One region of the Sphingobium phenoxybenzoativorans genome, then DNA from elsewhere that is predicted to be linked to it. Evidence: riboswitches for the same ligand, from Rfam matches in the RefSeq annotation. Region 1 holds a riboswitch; the other holds the start of a gene.

What was found. Region 1 has a riboswitch for cobalamin ahead of KFK14_RS09665 (TonB-dependent receptor). Riboswitches for the same ligand answer to the same signal wherever they lie in the genome.
Region 2: linked by a shared signal. The riboswitch ahead of KFK14_RS08335 (TonB-dependent receptor plug domain-containing protein) and the one ahead of KFK14_RS09665 (TonB-dependent receptor) in region 1 are both predicted to bind cobalamin.

What each region holds. Positions count from the first base shown of each region.
Region 1 covers NZ_CP073910.1:1,984,387-1,991,877, forward strand. The annotation lists gene KFK14_RS09650 (MFS transporter) at 1-243, opposite strand, end outside; gene KFK14_RS09655 (bifunctional protein-serine/threonine kinase/phosphatase) at 348-2,051, shown strand; gene KFK14_RS09660 (ABC transporter substrate-binding protein) at 2,416-3,690, opposite strand; cobalamin riboswitch at 3,924-4,157, shown strand; gene KFK14_RS09665 (TonB-dependent receptor) at 4,377-6,362, shown strand; gene KFK14_RS09670 (HoxN/HupN/NixA family nickel/cobalt transporter) at 6,435-7,481, shown strand; gene KFK14_RS09675 (hypothetical protein) at 7,453-7,491, shown strand, end outside.
Region 2 covers NZ_CP073910.1:1,722,122-1,729,612, forward strand. The annotation lists gene KFK14_RS08310 (adenosylcobinamide-GDP ribazoletransferase) at 1-399, opposite strand, end outside; gene KFK14_RS08315 (histidine phosphatase family protein) at 396-965, opposite strand; gene cobT (nicotinate-nucleotide--dimethylbenzimidazole phosphoribosyltransferase) at 965-1,978, opposite strand; gene KFK14_RS08325 (DUF1636 domain-containing protein) at 1,975-2,385, opposite strand; gene KFK14_RS08330 (hypothetical protein) at 2,443-3,009, opposite strand; gene KFK14_RS08335 (TonB-dependent receptor plug domain-containing protein) at 3,009-4,955, opposite strand; cobalamin riboswitch at 5,100-5,291, opposite strand; gene KFK14_RS08340 (peptidylprolyl isomerase) at 5,354-5,986, opposite strand; gene KFK14_RS08345 (PepSY domain-containing protein) at 6,024-6,305, opposite strand; gene KFK14_RS08350 (enoyl-CoA hydratase) at 6,376-7,110, opposite strand; gene KFK14_RS08355 (hypothetical protein) at 7,331-7,491, shown strand, end outside.

The DNA.
Region 1 (7,491 bases):
GCCGGTCACCTTCTGGCCGATGCGATCGACAAGGAAGCCGTTGACGAGGCGCAGCACTGCGCCCGCGAGTGTCGGCACCGCGACCATGAAACCCTTTTCGGCGGGGGTCAGGATCAGTTCCTTGGCGATGATCGGTGCCAAGGGGCCGAGCATGTTCCACACCATGAAGGCGATATCGAAATAGAGGAACGCCATGATCAGCGTCGGCCGATGGCCGGATTCCCAGAATGATTTCCCGCTCATGCGGCGCAGTTCCTTTCAGGAGCGATTAGGGCTTGACGAAGGGGCTTGCCCGAATGTCCTCTCGTGCGTGTGCGAGTACGCGCACAAGGGAAGGATCGGGATTGATGATACCGGAGGGACGACTGCTGGTGGCCGGGGGCCATTCGTCCCAGACGGGCGCAAGGCCTGAAAATCAGGATTTTGTCGGCATCTACACCGCCAGTGAACTGGAACGGATGCGCCGCGGCATGATCGCCGTGGTGGCCGATGGCGTGGGGGGCGGCATCGGCGGCGACCATCGGGGCGGCCGGATCGCCGCCGAACTGGCCGTGCGCGAAGCGATCGACGGGTTCTATTGCCAGCCGGATACCATCGGCGTCGCCGCTGCCGTCCAGCGAGTGATGGCACCCTTCAACCGCTGGCTCTGTGCCATGGGCCGCAGCGATACGATGGCCCATGCGGCAACCACGTTCACCGCCTGTGTGCTCAAGGGACGTAAGGGGCATGTCCTGCACGTCGGTGACAGCCGCGCATGGCATTTCCGCGACGGCCGGCTGACCCTGCTGACCGAGGATCACACCCGTTCGCATCCAGACCAGCGCCACATCCTTTACCGCGCGCTCGGTATCGAGGAGCGGCTGCGGCTCGATCACCACGAGATCGCCCTGGCCGAACATGATCGCATCCTGCTGACCAGCGACGGCGTGCATGGGACGCTTTCCGCCAGGCGCATCGAGAAACTGCTTGGCGCGCGCAATTCTGCCGAAGCGGATGCCATGGCCATCGTCGATGCGGCGCTTGCCGGGGGAAGCCAGGACAATGCGAGCGCTGTCGTTCTCGATGTCGTGTCGTTGCCGGGCGTCGGCCATGACAGCGTGGCCGGAGACATCGACAAGCTGCCCATCCTGCCGCCGCCCGAAACAGGGGGCAGCGTGGATGGCTTCAAGCTTGACCGGCTGCTGTCCGATGGACGCTACACCCGCCTGTTTCGTGCTGTTGATTCGGTGAGCGGACAGGTGGTTGTCGTCAAGTTCCCCAAGCCGGCCCTGCTGTCCGAAGGTGGCGCAAAACTGGCGTTCATGCGCGAAATTCTGGTCGGCAGCCGGATATCCAGCCCCTTCGTGGGGGGCGCGATCCCCGTGCCGCAGGACCGGCAGAGCCAGCTTTACGGCGTCCAGCCCTATTATGAAGGGCAAACATTGGAGCAGCGTCTGGGCAGCCAGGTCAGTCTGGAAGAGGGGCTGGCCATCGCCGTCCGCCTGACCCGCGCGGTTGCGGCCCTGCACAAGCTCGATATCATTCATCGCGACATCAAACCCGATAACGTCATCTTGACCCAGGATGGCGGACTGAAGCTGGTGGATCTGGGCGTCGCGCGGCTGCCCCGGATCGACGAATTCGCAGAGAACGAGATACCCGGAACGCCCAGTTATCTCGCTCCCGAGATGTTCACCGGCAATCGCGGCGATCAGCAGACAGATATGTTCGCGCTGGGGGTCACGCTGTGGCGCCTGTTCGCGGGCCGCTACCCCTACGGCGAGATCGAGCCGTTCACCCGCCCGCGTTTTCGCAAGCCCGATATGCCCAGCGTCCACCGCACGCAGCTTCCGGCCTGGCTCGACGCGGTGCTGATGCGATCGGTCTCTATCGAGCCGGAGGAACGCTATGGCGACGCTATCGAACTGCTGCGTGCTCTCGAGGGCGGCGCGGCTGTGGCAAGGGTCAAACAGAATTTCGTGCCCTTGATCGAGCGCAATCCCGCGCGCTTCTGGCAGATGGTTTCGTTGATGCTGCTGGCGGCGTTGATCGCGGCCCTGGCGATGCGGTAACGCGGCGCAAGGTAACCAAAGGATCGCGGCAACGCGAACCTCGTGCTTCTCTTGTCCAGACGCGTTTTCCAGCACTCAAGCCCACTCCCGGTTTCCCTGGCGAAACGCAAAAATCCGCGCGGCCCGGGAATCGCGTTCCCAGGCTGCGCGGCTTCGTTGCCTCGCCAGAATCTGCAATGTCCCTCGCGCCAGAATGGACGCGGCGGGTGTAACCAATGAGAGCGCCGTTGCTCTCAAGCTTGGCGCAACTGTCCAAATTGCACGCAGATTTCAAGTGAAATATTGCATTGCACAATTATTGGGCGCTTGCAGTAGTCGCTGCCCAATTTACAGGCAGCCATTCAGTTGTCGCAACTGGTCTCGATCATTTTTCCGACGCTTGGGTTGAATCGAGATAGTCCCGAAGCCGGTTCGGATCGAACAGTCTGCCATCAAAAAAGCGGTCGGCGCCAAGGATGAGCCGCCCCTGGGTTGTTCCAACCGCCATGGTTCCGGCGATTGCGCCTTCAAGCTTGGCACCAGCTCCCGGAAGTGCGGCATCGACAACGCGTAAAGCCCGCCGGTAGACATCGGGCCTGAAGACTCGTTGGGCGCTTTCGTAGGCTTCGGCATTTGGCTGGGCATGGCCGGCCAAACACATCTGCGCATAGAGCCAGGCAGCCTGGCTGGACCAGGGGAAATTGGCCGCCTCGCGGTGCTGGAACATGAAGTCCGGAACATGAACCGGCTCGCATCCTTTGGCGAAGAGTATCCTGTCGGTCATGGCTCGCCGAATTGCATCGGCTGCCGCACCGATATAATTTTCCCGGGCAAGAATGCCGACGATTTCGTCGGTTCGCTCATGATCGATAAAGGCAATTCCAGCACGATAAAGGGCGCGAACAAGCTGGTCAGTGATCTGCGGATTTTCGCTCATACGCTGTGTTGGCATGGCCAGCACCTTTTCAACGCCGCGACGCCAGATTTGCGATGTCATGACCGCGATTGTGCCGTGCCCGCGATCGACCGCAACACTGTTCCAAGGCTCTCCGACGCATATCCCGTCTACTTCACCCTGCCCAAGTGCGTCAGCGGCGAAAGGAGGAGATACGACGGTGATCTTAACGTCCCGGTCCGGGTCAATGCCGCAGCCTCGCAGCCAGTAGCGGAGCATGTAGTTGTGGCTGGAATGGCGATGCACCACGCCAAAGCGAAGGTGCGAACCCTGGTCTCGTCGTTCACGCGCGACTTCAGCCAGCTTCTTGCCGATCGCGGCCGCATCGCCGGGCTTGCCGGGATGAGTGATGCGATCAGCGATTTCAGGTCGCACTGTCACGGCATTTCCGTTCAGGCCGAGCACGAAGGGCACCGACAAAGGAGTAGCCGGGCGCCCGACACCGAGGGTGACGGCAATTGCCAGGGGAGCAATCAAATGCGCTGCGTCGGTATGCCCATAGACCAGCCTGTCGCAAACTGCCGCCCAACTGACATCCCGTACCAATTCGATATCGAGCCGTTCATCCTCCGCATAACCAAGTTCGCGGGCAAGGATCGGCAAGGCTGCATCGACCAGCGGAAGAAATCCGATTCGCAGTTTGTGAGCTATCAGTCCTCCTCCAACCCGGATGCGCCCGTAGGCCGGCCACGCTTGAAACCGGATTTACCAGCAGCAGGTCTATGACCAAAGCCGGAGCAGATGACAACAATTGCCAAATCGGCACCGAAACCTGGGCCAGCTGATGCCGGAGGCGACTGTCGCAAGCGAAATCCGCTGCTATACCTCTATCATTATCCCGACTGCCTCATCCGCGACAATGTGTTTTCAGGATGTCCTGCACGGCAATTGGATTCTTCACTCTTTTCCCCTATGCGAGCTGCGAAAGCGATTCTGTGGCTTTCATTGATCGCGCCGGTGCCCCCGAAAGGGGCTTAATCGGGAATGCGGTGCGGAAGCTTGCTTCCAAATCCGCGGCTGTCCCTGCAACTGTAAGCGGATAGCGCGATGCACATCGCTCCTCTTTGTAGGGGCAGCCACTGGGCCGGACGCTAAATCATGCGAGGCCTGGGAAGGCGTGCATCAAGCTTTGACCCGTGAGCCAGGAGACCTGCCGGCGTGTGGTCGCTCTTGCCTGGTCCAGGGGATGGCTGCGGCACGGTGAACTCCGTCTGAGCGACGAACGAGCGGCTGGGGCCGCATCGGAGACGTGCGTCGGCAGCCCGTGGCGTCCGGCCGCCGCGCGTGTCGCCCGTTCGCGCGGGTTTGCCCCGGCCACGTCGCAAGACGCCGGGGGACTATTTGTGATCAAGACCATCATGACCAGCGCGCTCGCGCTGACCTTTACCGCCATGCCTTGCTATGCCGAAACGGCAGCTTCCGAAGCCGATGCCGGTGAAATCGCCGATGAGGCCAGTAGCGAAATCGTAGTTTTTGGGCGCGGAGAAACCAAAATCGGTACGGCCCAGGCCGCAAGCGAGGGCAGCGTTAGCGGCGCCGATCTGCTGGTACGCCCTTTGCTGCGCGTGGCCGAACTGCTGGAAGCGGTTCCAGGCATGGTCGCGGCCCAGCATTCGGGCAGCGGTAAGGCGAACCAATATTTCCTGCGTGGTTTCAACCTCGACCATGGCTCGGATTTCACTACCTATATCGATGGGGTGCAGATGAACTTTCGCACCCATGGGCATGGCCATGGCTATCTCGATCTCAACGGTCTTATTCCTGAGATCGTCGCGCGCGAGGATTTCCGCAAGGGTCCATATCGCGCGGACGGCGGCGATTTCGCGCTGGCCGGCGCGGCCTATATGACCACGATTGACGGCTATGACCGGCCCTGGGTATCGGCCGAGGGCGGCTCCTACGGCTGGCGCCGCGCTGCGGCAGGCGGGACATTGCATGATCTGGGGGCGGGCGATCTTACGCTGGTCGCCCAGGCAAAAACCTACGACGGGCCGTGGCAGGAACCAGAGCGCCTGCGCCACTATTCGGGCTTTGCCAAATACCACTTGCCGATGGGCGCGGGTACGATCGAGGCGTCGCTTCACGGTTACCGGGCGACATGGCGGCCGACCGAGCAGATCCCTGAGCGGATCGTGGGAACTGCATTGTGCGCCGATGTATTTTGCTCGCCCGATCCCTCCGCACGGGGGGAGACAACGCGCCTGATCGGCAATGTTGCGGTCAAACAACCCACCTGGCACGCCAATGCCTATGCCCAATTTTACGACTGGTCGATGTTCTCCAACCCCACGTATACCGACCCGGATGGCACAGGTGCGCAGATCGATCAGTTTGATCGGCGCTGGGTGATGGGGCTGAACGCCCAAAAGCAATGGGACGTCAGTCCAGCGCTGACGCTGACCGTCGGGACCGAGAACCGCTATGACGCCATCGGCAATGTCGGCGTTGACAGGACGAGCAACCGCGCATTTCTGGCCTCGCTTGGGCACTACCGGGTCAAGGAGCTGTCATCCGCGCTTTATGGCGAGGCCAGTTGGAAGCCGTTGGCAGGGCTGCGGGTGATAACGGGCCTGCGCGGCGACCATTATCGCTACTCGGTTCGCGCGCGCGATGCCGTTGCCGCCGGGTTGGGCGAGGGCCGAGGCTCTGCCTCCCTGGTCTCACCCAAGGCGTCTTTCGCTTATGAGATCACGCCGCATCTGGAAGCCTATGCCAATTGGGGGCGCGGTTTTCATTCCAACGATGTGCGTGGCGCGGTGAATGTCGATACGCCGGTCCCGGTGCTGGTGCGCGGCACGGGCAAGGAATTGGGCGCGCGCGTGCAATTCAAGGGTGTCACGCTGACCACGACCTATTGGTGGCTGGATGTTGACAGTGAGTTGCGCTTCGTCGGGGATTCCAATGCTGTCGAGCCTTCCGGTGCCAGTCGGCGGCGCGGTTACGAGATTGTCGCATTCTGGCGACCGTTCCCCTGGCTGGCACTCGACGGGAATTACACCGCGAGCTACGCCCGCTATGAAAATGGCGATCATATTCCCAATGCCTTCGAGAACGCGGCATCGGCAGGTGCATCGCTGATTCTCGATCCTTGGGTCGCGAGCCTTCGGATGCGCCACCTCGGACCGTCTCCGCTGGTTGAGGATAATAGCCTGCGCGATCCGGGCAGCACTGTCGTCAACGCCCGGGCCGCATGGAAGGGAAAAAGGGTCGAGATCTACGGTGAGATGCTGAATCTTCTGGGGAGCCGCGAAAAGGACATTGCCTACTTCTACGAGTCCTACTTGCCCGCCTATGACCTCGGCGGCCCGGTGGAGGGACGGCTCAGCCGCGTGGTGGAGCCGCGAACCGTAAGAATTGGCGCGAAGGTAACTTTCTAGCCGCTCTTACTCTGCGCGGCGCTGAATCCGGCGCCGCGCTTCCTGTGTCCCCAAGCATCAGCCGAGATCGCCATGACCCAGATTGTAACACCGCCCGTCCTGTCGTTGCGCCGCCGGATCGGCATATTGTTCGCCGGTTTGATCGCGGCAAATATCGCCGTCTGGGTCTGGGCATTCAGCCTGTTCCATACGCAGCCATTGATGCTGGGCACCGCCTTGCTTGCCTGGGGACTGGGTCTGCGCCATGCGGTCGACGCCGATCATATTGCCGCCATCGACAATGTGACCCGCAAGCTGATGCAGGACGGGAAGCGGCCCATCGCCGTGGGATTCTGGTTTGCAATCGGGCATTCCGGAATCATTGCCATAGCATCGATCATCATTGCGGTGACGACCAGTGCACTGTCAGGGTTTGGCGCCTTCAAGGAAATCGGCGGCGTGGTTGCAACCGTGATTTCCGCGATTTTCCTGTTCACGATCGCCGGCATGAACCTTGTTATCTTGCGCTCCGTCTGGCGGACTTTTGCCCATGTTCGCGCGGGCGGCCACTATGTTGACGACGATCTTGATCTGCTATTGGGTGGGCGCGGGCTGCTCTCCAGGCTATTCAGGCCGATGTTCCGCCTGGTGAACAAGAGCTGGCATATGGCCCCGCTGGGTTTTCTGTTCGGGCTTGGGTTCGATACCGCAACCGAAGTCGCCATTCTGGGCATGTCGGCCAGTCAGGCTGCCGATGGCCTGTCGATCGGCACGATTCTGGTCCTGCCCGCCCTGTTCGCCGTCGGCATGGCCTTGATCGATACGGTGGACGGCGTGGTGATGCTGGGCGCTTATGAATGGGCCTTCGTGAAGCCGATCCGCAAGCTCTATTACAATATCACCATCACCCTGATCTCGGCCATCGTGGCGATTGTCATTGGCGGAATCGAAACGCTGGCCCTGATCGGTGACAAGCTGGGCCTTGAGGGTGCGCCATGGCGGGTCGCCGTTGAACTGGGCGAAAATTTCAATGGCCTGGGCTTCGCCATCATCGGACTTTTCGTGTTCTGTTGGCTGGCGAGTTTCGCGATCTACCGCTGGAAGCGTTTCGATGAAATCGAGGTCTCGGTCGTTGCCTGACCGGTCCCGT
Region 2 (7,491 bases), 260 kb from region 1:
GAACAGGCCAGCCATAACCATGCCGTGAAGCAGGATCAGTTTCGCCACAATTTGCAACGCGATCGCCACGACGCCAAAGCTGCCGACATGCGGGTCGGCAAGCACGGCGAGAAGTCTTTCCCTGTCCTTATGCGCTGCGCCGCCCGCATCGGCGAGATCGGCAAGGCCGTCGAGATGAAGTCCCCCCGTGATGAGCGTCCACATCGCCAGGCCCGCCAAGGCTCCGGTCCAGGGATCGATATGCGCGCCCAACCACGCCGCGCCGGAAACGAACAGGCCGACGGCCAGCCCCGCCGCCGGAAACCAGCGCATCGATGCGGCAAAATCGGTGTCGTTCGCCGTCACCCGCGGCATGGGCAGGCGCGTCAGAAACTGGATGGCGAGGATCAATCCCTTCATTGATACAGTCCGATGATCTGGGCGGAGGGCTTTTCGCCCGGCCAGATATGCAGGGACAGCATGCTCGCATAGGGGAGGTCGAACATCCACACCTGACGATGATCAAGGCCGCACAGCAGGGCCAGCGCCGCGCGCATTGCGCCGGCGTGGGTCACGACCAGCGTGTCGGCCGCGCGCATGTCGCCAATCGCTTTGCCCACGCGCGCGACGATGCTGGACCAGCGTTCGCCGCCCAGTGGCGGATTGGCTTCCGGGTCGCTCCAGAACGGGGCGAGGGCGTCCGTCCCGATATCCGTCGCAGCGCGCCCATCCCATGCCCCGAAATCCAGTTCCCGCCAGCGCGGATCAGTGGTCAGAGGCATGGCGGCGCGGAGGGCGATAACCTCTGCCGCGGCCCTGGCCCGCAGCAGATCGGACGAAATGATCGCGGCGACATCCAGCCGCGCGGCGCGCTCCACGCATGCGGCTATTCCCTCCTGCGTAGAGGCGCAGTCTGTCCAGCCTGTCATCTTTCCTGCATCGATGGGCGTTCCGTGACGCAGAAGATGCAGGCGGAAACCCGTCATCAGGCGCCCGAAACGCCTGCTTCCGCGAAGGTCGCCATCCCGTTATGGGCGGCAAGAGCGCTGCGGATCACCGTAACGGCGACGGCCGCTCCGCTGCCTTCGCCAAGGCGCATGTCGAGGTCGAGCAATGGCCTGAGGCACAGACGGTCAAGCAGGCGGATATGCCCCGGTTCGGCGGAGCGGTGCCCTGCGATGCAATGTTCGGTGATGGCGGGGAAGGCGGCGGCGACCGGTGCGATGGCGGAGCAACTGATGAAACCGTCCAGCACCACGGGAATGCCCGCGTGGCGCGCGGCGATGATCGCGCCCGCAATCGCCACGATTTCGCGCCCGCCGACCCGGCGCAGGGTTTCAAAAGGCGTCATCGGCGCGTTGGCGTGGAAAGCCAGCGCCTTTTCGATCACCGCAATCTTTCGCGCGATCCCCGCATCGTCGACGCCGGTGCCGGGACCCGTCCAGTGCGCTGCCGACCCGCCAAGGCTTCGCGCGCAGAGGGCGGCCGCCACGGTGGAATTGCCGATCCCCATCTCGCCCACGGCCAGCAGGTCAAGGCCGGGATCGACGGCGGCGGCTCCCCGAGACAGGGCGGACAGGCATTCCGCTTCGCTCATCGCGGGCGCAGCAGTGAAGTCGCTTGTCGGCTGATCGAGATCGAGCGCCTCGACATGCAATTCCAGACCGGCTGCGGTCGCCAGAGCATTGATCGCTGCGCCCCCAGCCTGGAAATTGCGGACCATCTGAACAGTCACTTCGGATGGGAAGGCGCTGATGCCGTGAACGGTGACGCCGTGATTGCCTGCGAATATCGCAGCACGCGCCCTGGCGATTTCCGGGCGTTCGCGCCCCTGCCAGCCCGCCAGGAAAATGGCGATCTCCTCCAACCGGCCAAGCGACCCGGCCGGCTTGGTCAGTTGCGCCTGCCGCGCGCGCGCCGAGGCAATGGCGTGCCTGTCCGGACCGGGAAGATCGCGGAGGGCGGCGTTAAATTCGGCAATGGATCGAAACTGTTTCATTCTGTCGCCACAAACGCTTCGGGTGGAGTGCGGACGATGAAATGTCCCTTCACGCCTTCGGGCCATTTGGCGAAGGGGACGCGGCCGTGCGGGCTTTCCGCATAATGCGCCGCATAGTCGAGAATGGCCCGCGCCGAGTCCGCGTCCGGCGTGAAGCGCCCAAGCACATAGCCCAGCTTTCCAGGCGCGCGCAGATGGACGGCGCAAAATTCCGAGCAGGCGAAAAGACAGGGCATTTCCTGCACGGCGACCGCGGCATAGGCGGGGTCGGAAGCCTGCGCCGAACGCAACGCCTCCGCCAGCCTGGCTCCGCCGCGAATCCCTTCGGAATCCTCGCGGGCTTCCCGGCTATGGCGGCAGGTGTTGCACACGACCACCGCCGGGACATTATCCACTTGCGTCAGCATCGCTTCGCCTCCTGCCGGATAATGTCCCCCCGCGCCAGCGCGCGGGGGGATTATTGTTCAGGCTGCCCGCGTCCGCGTCCTCGACGTCACGGCGGGCACGCCTATCGCCGTCATCGCGCGATAGAGCATCATCAGGCCCGCCAGTATCGCGGCATCCCGCACAAACTGGCGCATGACGACACCCGGCGCGAACGCCATCTCCACGCCGCCGAGCCATATCGCCCAGACCAGCACAGCCAGTTTGAACGCGATGAATGCGCTGACATAGGCGGCAGCCAGCTTCAGCCACGCCGGAAGCCGTGCCGTGCGCGCTATGGCGCCATAGGCCCCAAGCACTGAAGCGACAGCGGCGGTGGCCAGGCCCACGGCCCAGCCCGCCGTCTCCAGATCGCGCGGATAGTCATGGATGCAGAAGCCGACCACCTGACTGGCCAGCCAGGCGGCGAGGACCAGCGCCACGCCGTCACGCCTGCGCATGTGGACCGCCGCCAGCGCCGCGAGAGCCGGGAACGGCGTTGCGCAGGCGAGCGCCAGCGTCGTCACCGCGCTCGCCGCCGTCAGCAGCATGATCCAGAGCGTGGAAGCCCCGCGCTGCGGGACTCCCGTCATCTCCTTCGCGGACATCAGAAGCGGCCCCTGATGCCGGCATAGATGCTGCGGCCCAGCGTGCCATAGCGATTGGCGGTCATATATTTCTCGTCGAACAGGTTTTCGGCCCGCGCAAACAGCGAGAAAGTGGATGACACGGCAAATTCAGCCCGCAGATCGACCAGCGTGTAGTCGTCCAGACGGGTGGTGTTCGACGCATTGTCATAGCTCTTGCCCGACCAGCGGATCGCCGCACCCGTGGTGAGGCCGAACGGCCAGGCGTAGCTGATCGAGCCGTTCGCCGTGTCGCGCGGACGGCGCGGCAGCCAGTTGCCGAACGTGCTTGCTCCGGTGGAGCGATCCTCCGCCACGGTCCAGCTATAATTGGCGTCGATCGTCAGTCCCTCGACCGGGCGCAGCGCCGCGTGCGCCTCTATGCCGTGCGCCTTTGCCCGGGCGACATTGTCATAATAGCCAAAGCGGCTGATCGTCGTGCCGGGAATGAAGCAGATCGGCAGGGTGGACGGGAAGTCGCAACTGGCGAAGATGATCTGGTCAGTCGAGGTCCGCTCGAAATAGGCCGCGCCGAAGCTCAGGGCGCCATCCATCAAACGCTGCTCGACGCCAGCTTCCCAGCCACGCGCCTTTTCCGGGTTGAGAGCTGTGTTTCCATATTCCGAGAACAGTTGGTAGAGCGAAGGCGCCTTGAAGCCCTCGCCATAGCTGGCGCGCAGCACCGTGCCGGTCGGCAGAACCCAGATGCCGCCGCCGGAGAACAGCGTCCGGCCGCCGTAACGGCTGTGATCGTCATGCCGCACGCCGCCGGTCAGCGTCAGGCCGGTAATGGGCTGAGCCTTCACCTCTCCGTAGAAGCTGGTGATCTCCGCCTTGCCGCGGCCGGGTTCGGGGATCGGCGCCGACAGGGATGCGGGAGGCGAAACGCTGCGGAAGCGCGAACGCTCATTTTCCGCGCCGAACAGGATGGTCCAGCCCTCGTTGATCGCGAAACTGCCCTGATATTCCAGCCGCTGGTTCCGGCCCGCCGCGTCGAACGTCTTGGCGCGTGCGCGGGTGGGGTCATAATTATCGCGGTTGGTGTCGGTATAGCCGAAGCCGAAACGGTTGTTGAACCGTCCGTCGAACAGCGCCACGTTCAGCCCCGCATATCCGACGAAATCGCGGCTGAGGCTATATTCCTGCGTGTCGCCGGCAAAGCCGTCAATGTTGACGCGACCGCGCGAATAATAGGAGCGCAGGTCAACCGACACGCCCTCGGCAAGCGCGATTTCCGCGCGGCCGGTCAGGCTGCGGTTGGTGTAGCCGTCCTTTTCCTGTCCGCCGGCCGCCGGCGCAATGGCGGATATGCCATCGGTCGTGAAGGTCTGACCGCCGATCCGCCATGTCACAGGACCGGTCTTGCCGCCGAGCGCCGCGCGGCCGCTGACCGTCTGACGCGAACCGGCCTCGACGTCAAAGCTGCCTTCGAGATCCTTTTCGGGAAGCGGCGTCACGATGTTGACCACGCCGCCGATCGCCTGGCTGCCCCACAGGGTCGACTGGGGGCCGCGCAGCACCTCTATGCGCGAAATATCGCCGGTCAGAAGATTGGCGAAGTTATAGCCGCCGCCAGTGGAGGAGGGATCGTTGAGCTTCACGCCGTCGATCACCACCACCGTCTGGTCAGTTTCCGCGCCGCGGATGCGCAGCGATGTCGCCGTGCCATATCCGCCGTTGCGGGAGATGCTGATGCCTGGCGTCCGCAGCAGGATTTCCGTCACGCCCATGTCCTGGGCGCGGTCGATATCCGCCTTGTCGAGCACAGTGATCGACGCGGGAACCTGATCCAGCGGCGTCGCAAGCCGCGTTGCGGTAACGACGATCGAGCCTGCGTCTGCATCCGACGCGGCATCCGGCAATGGCGCATCCTGCGCGAAGGCGGTGGTCGAAAGAAGAACGGAGAAAAGAGAAAGAGTTTTCAACATGATAGTGCCCCGACTATGGTCCGCGCGCCAAAGCAGGGCGATGCAGGAACCATAAGGGCGCACGGCATCATCCCCGCGAAAGCGCGGTCCGATCATGTCGTTACGCGGGTTGACCCCCGTCCGCCCGGCACACCCTGTCCGCACGAAGAACGACCGCGACGGGCAGGTCTCCTGGCTCACGGGTCAGCGCCGTTCCGGTTCGCCTTCTCGGAACGAATGTTCCAATGGCATGTGAACCGGTGGCTCGCCGCTTACAGTTGCAGGGGCAGCCGGGGCCTTCAACCCCGTTCCCATTTTCATCCCCGTCTCCGGGGAACCTGTCGCAGCGGGGCCATTAGGCGATAGGCGCAGACCCGTCAATCATTTCGGTTGCGCCGCACAAATGCTGGTTGGAGGCGTCAATTCGCCCGCCGCGCCGCCACTATGGCGATCTTGGGTTCCAGCATTTGGCCCTTCATGACGCCTTCGCCTTCGGTTGGAGAGGTCGGCGCGTCCAATATCCGCTGCACGACGTCCATGCCTTCAACGACATGGCCGAAGGCGGCGAAACCGGCATTATCCCCTTCGCCGGACGGGTTGGCGTCGAGCGAGGGCATGGGACTGGCGGTGATGAAGAAATCCGATGTCGCCGACCCAGGCGCATAGCGCGCCATCGATATCACGCCGGCGGTATGACTGATGCCCGTTTGGCTGGTCGGCTCATGCGCGATGGGAGGGAACAGCCGGGCGGGGTCTCCCCGCGCGCCGCCCTGTATGAGACCTTCTCCGGCACTGAATTTCATCGCGCGGTAGAAAGTGATCCCGTCCAGCTTCTTGCTGTCCACATATTTCAGGAAATTGGCGGTGGTGATTGGCGCCCGAACGGGATCGAGCGCAAGCGTAATCGCGCCTTCGCTTGTCTGGAGGACGACCCGAATGAGGGCCGCTTCGGGACGTGCCGCATCAGGCTGCGCGTTTTGCGCCAAGACGGGCAGGGGGCTGGCAAGCAGAAGGGCGAGGAAGGCGGCGGCAAGGAGTCTCTGCATCATCATGCCGCTTCTTAACGCCGAACATCCCCGCTTGCAGCGGTCAATCGCCGTCCTTCTTCACAATGCCATAGCCATTGGGGCTGAGTTGCAGATCATATGTCTTGCCATTGAGGGCGCGAGCGTCATCGACTTTCCAGATCGGGCCATCCTCATCAAATTCGACCCGGTTCCAGCTTTTGAAGCCTTCGGCCGTGAGTTTCGCGGCGATCGCCTGCATTTCCTCCTTGCTGGGTCCCCGGTCGGCCAGGGCCGGGCTGGTGGTGCACAGGCCGATGACGACCAGGGTCAGTCCGGCGGCTGTGGTGATATTCGGGCGGATCATTGTCCTTCTCCATGGTTGAACAGCCTCTCAACCGATGGAGCCGGTCCTGCGTTCCGCCGGAGGTGACGCGTTACCGTTTCAGCAATGACCGGAATGCAGGTTGCGATAGCGACCACGCCTGCTCGGCAGTTTCATGCGCGAACGTCTCGTCATGCGTGCTCCTGCCGGCCAGCCGCAGGCTCGCCTTGGTGCGAAGCAGCAGTTCGCGCGGTGTTTTCGCCATCGGCGCGGCAAGGGTTTTGGCCGTCTCCAGCAGGCCGGACGCTTCGCTCAGTACGTCCGCCAGACCGATGGACAGCGCGGTTTCGCCGTCCACAGCTTTTCCCGCCAGAAGCAGTCGCGATGCCTGCGACCATCCTACGGCGCGCAACAGCAGCCAGCTATGGCCGCCGCCCGGATGCAGTCCGATTTTCAGGAAGCGTGTGTCGAACCGCGCCTCCGGGCAGGCCACCCGCATGTCGCAGGCAAGGGCGAGGTTGAAGCCCGCGCCGACGGCTGGCCCGTTCACGGCCGCTATGGTCGGCAACATGCTGTTGGCGACTGCCATGAAGGACCGGTAGACCATCGTCACCGCCGCATCGTCGCCTTCCGATGCGGCCTGGAGGTCGCCGAAATCCGCGCCCGCGCAAAAGGCGGACCCTTCCCCGGTGACGATCAGGGCATGGATGCCCTCATCGGCCTCGGCTTCTGCGAGCTTTTCCAGAATGGCTTCGCAAAGAGGGACGGTCAGGATGTTCCGCCGCTCAGGATCATTCAGCGTCATGATGGCTATGCCATCCTGCTTCTCCAGTTTGATCAAACTCATGACCACGCCCCCTTTCCGGTATTGTTCAAGCAGTTAGACGCATGCGCAACGGACCGCCACATCCGCGTCGCGGACTGCCGCCGCCCGTGTTTTTAAGGTTAATGAAATATGCTATCATCCGAGTCGCTGGGGCGGCCTTTTTCATAATGTTGCCGCGGGATTTTGCGACATCACATGACACCGGCCGACCGGCTGGGACAGGCATTCTCTGGGGGACGTTATGGTGGGTTCGTCCGCATTGTTGCTCCTTGCCGCTGCCGCCCCGTCCGCGCAGGCAGCACCGCCAGCGCCCTCCGTTCAGCCCCATGCCGATGCCGAATGGGAAAAGGCCCTGATCCTGGTGGGCAAGGACGCCAACGGCGTTGTGTGGTTCGTGCGCGC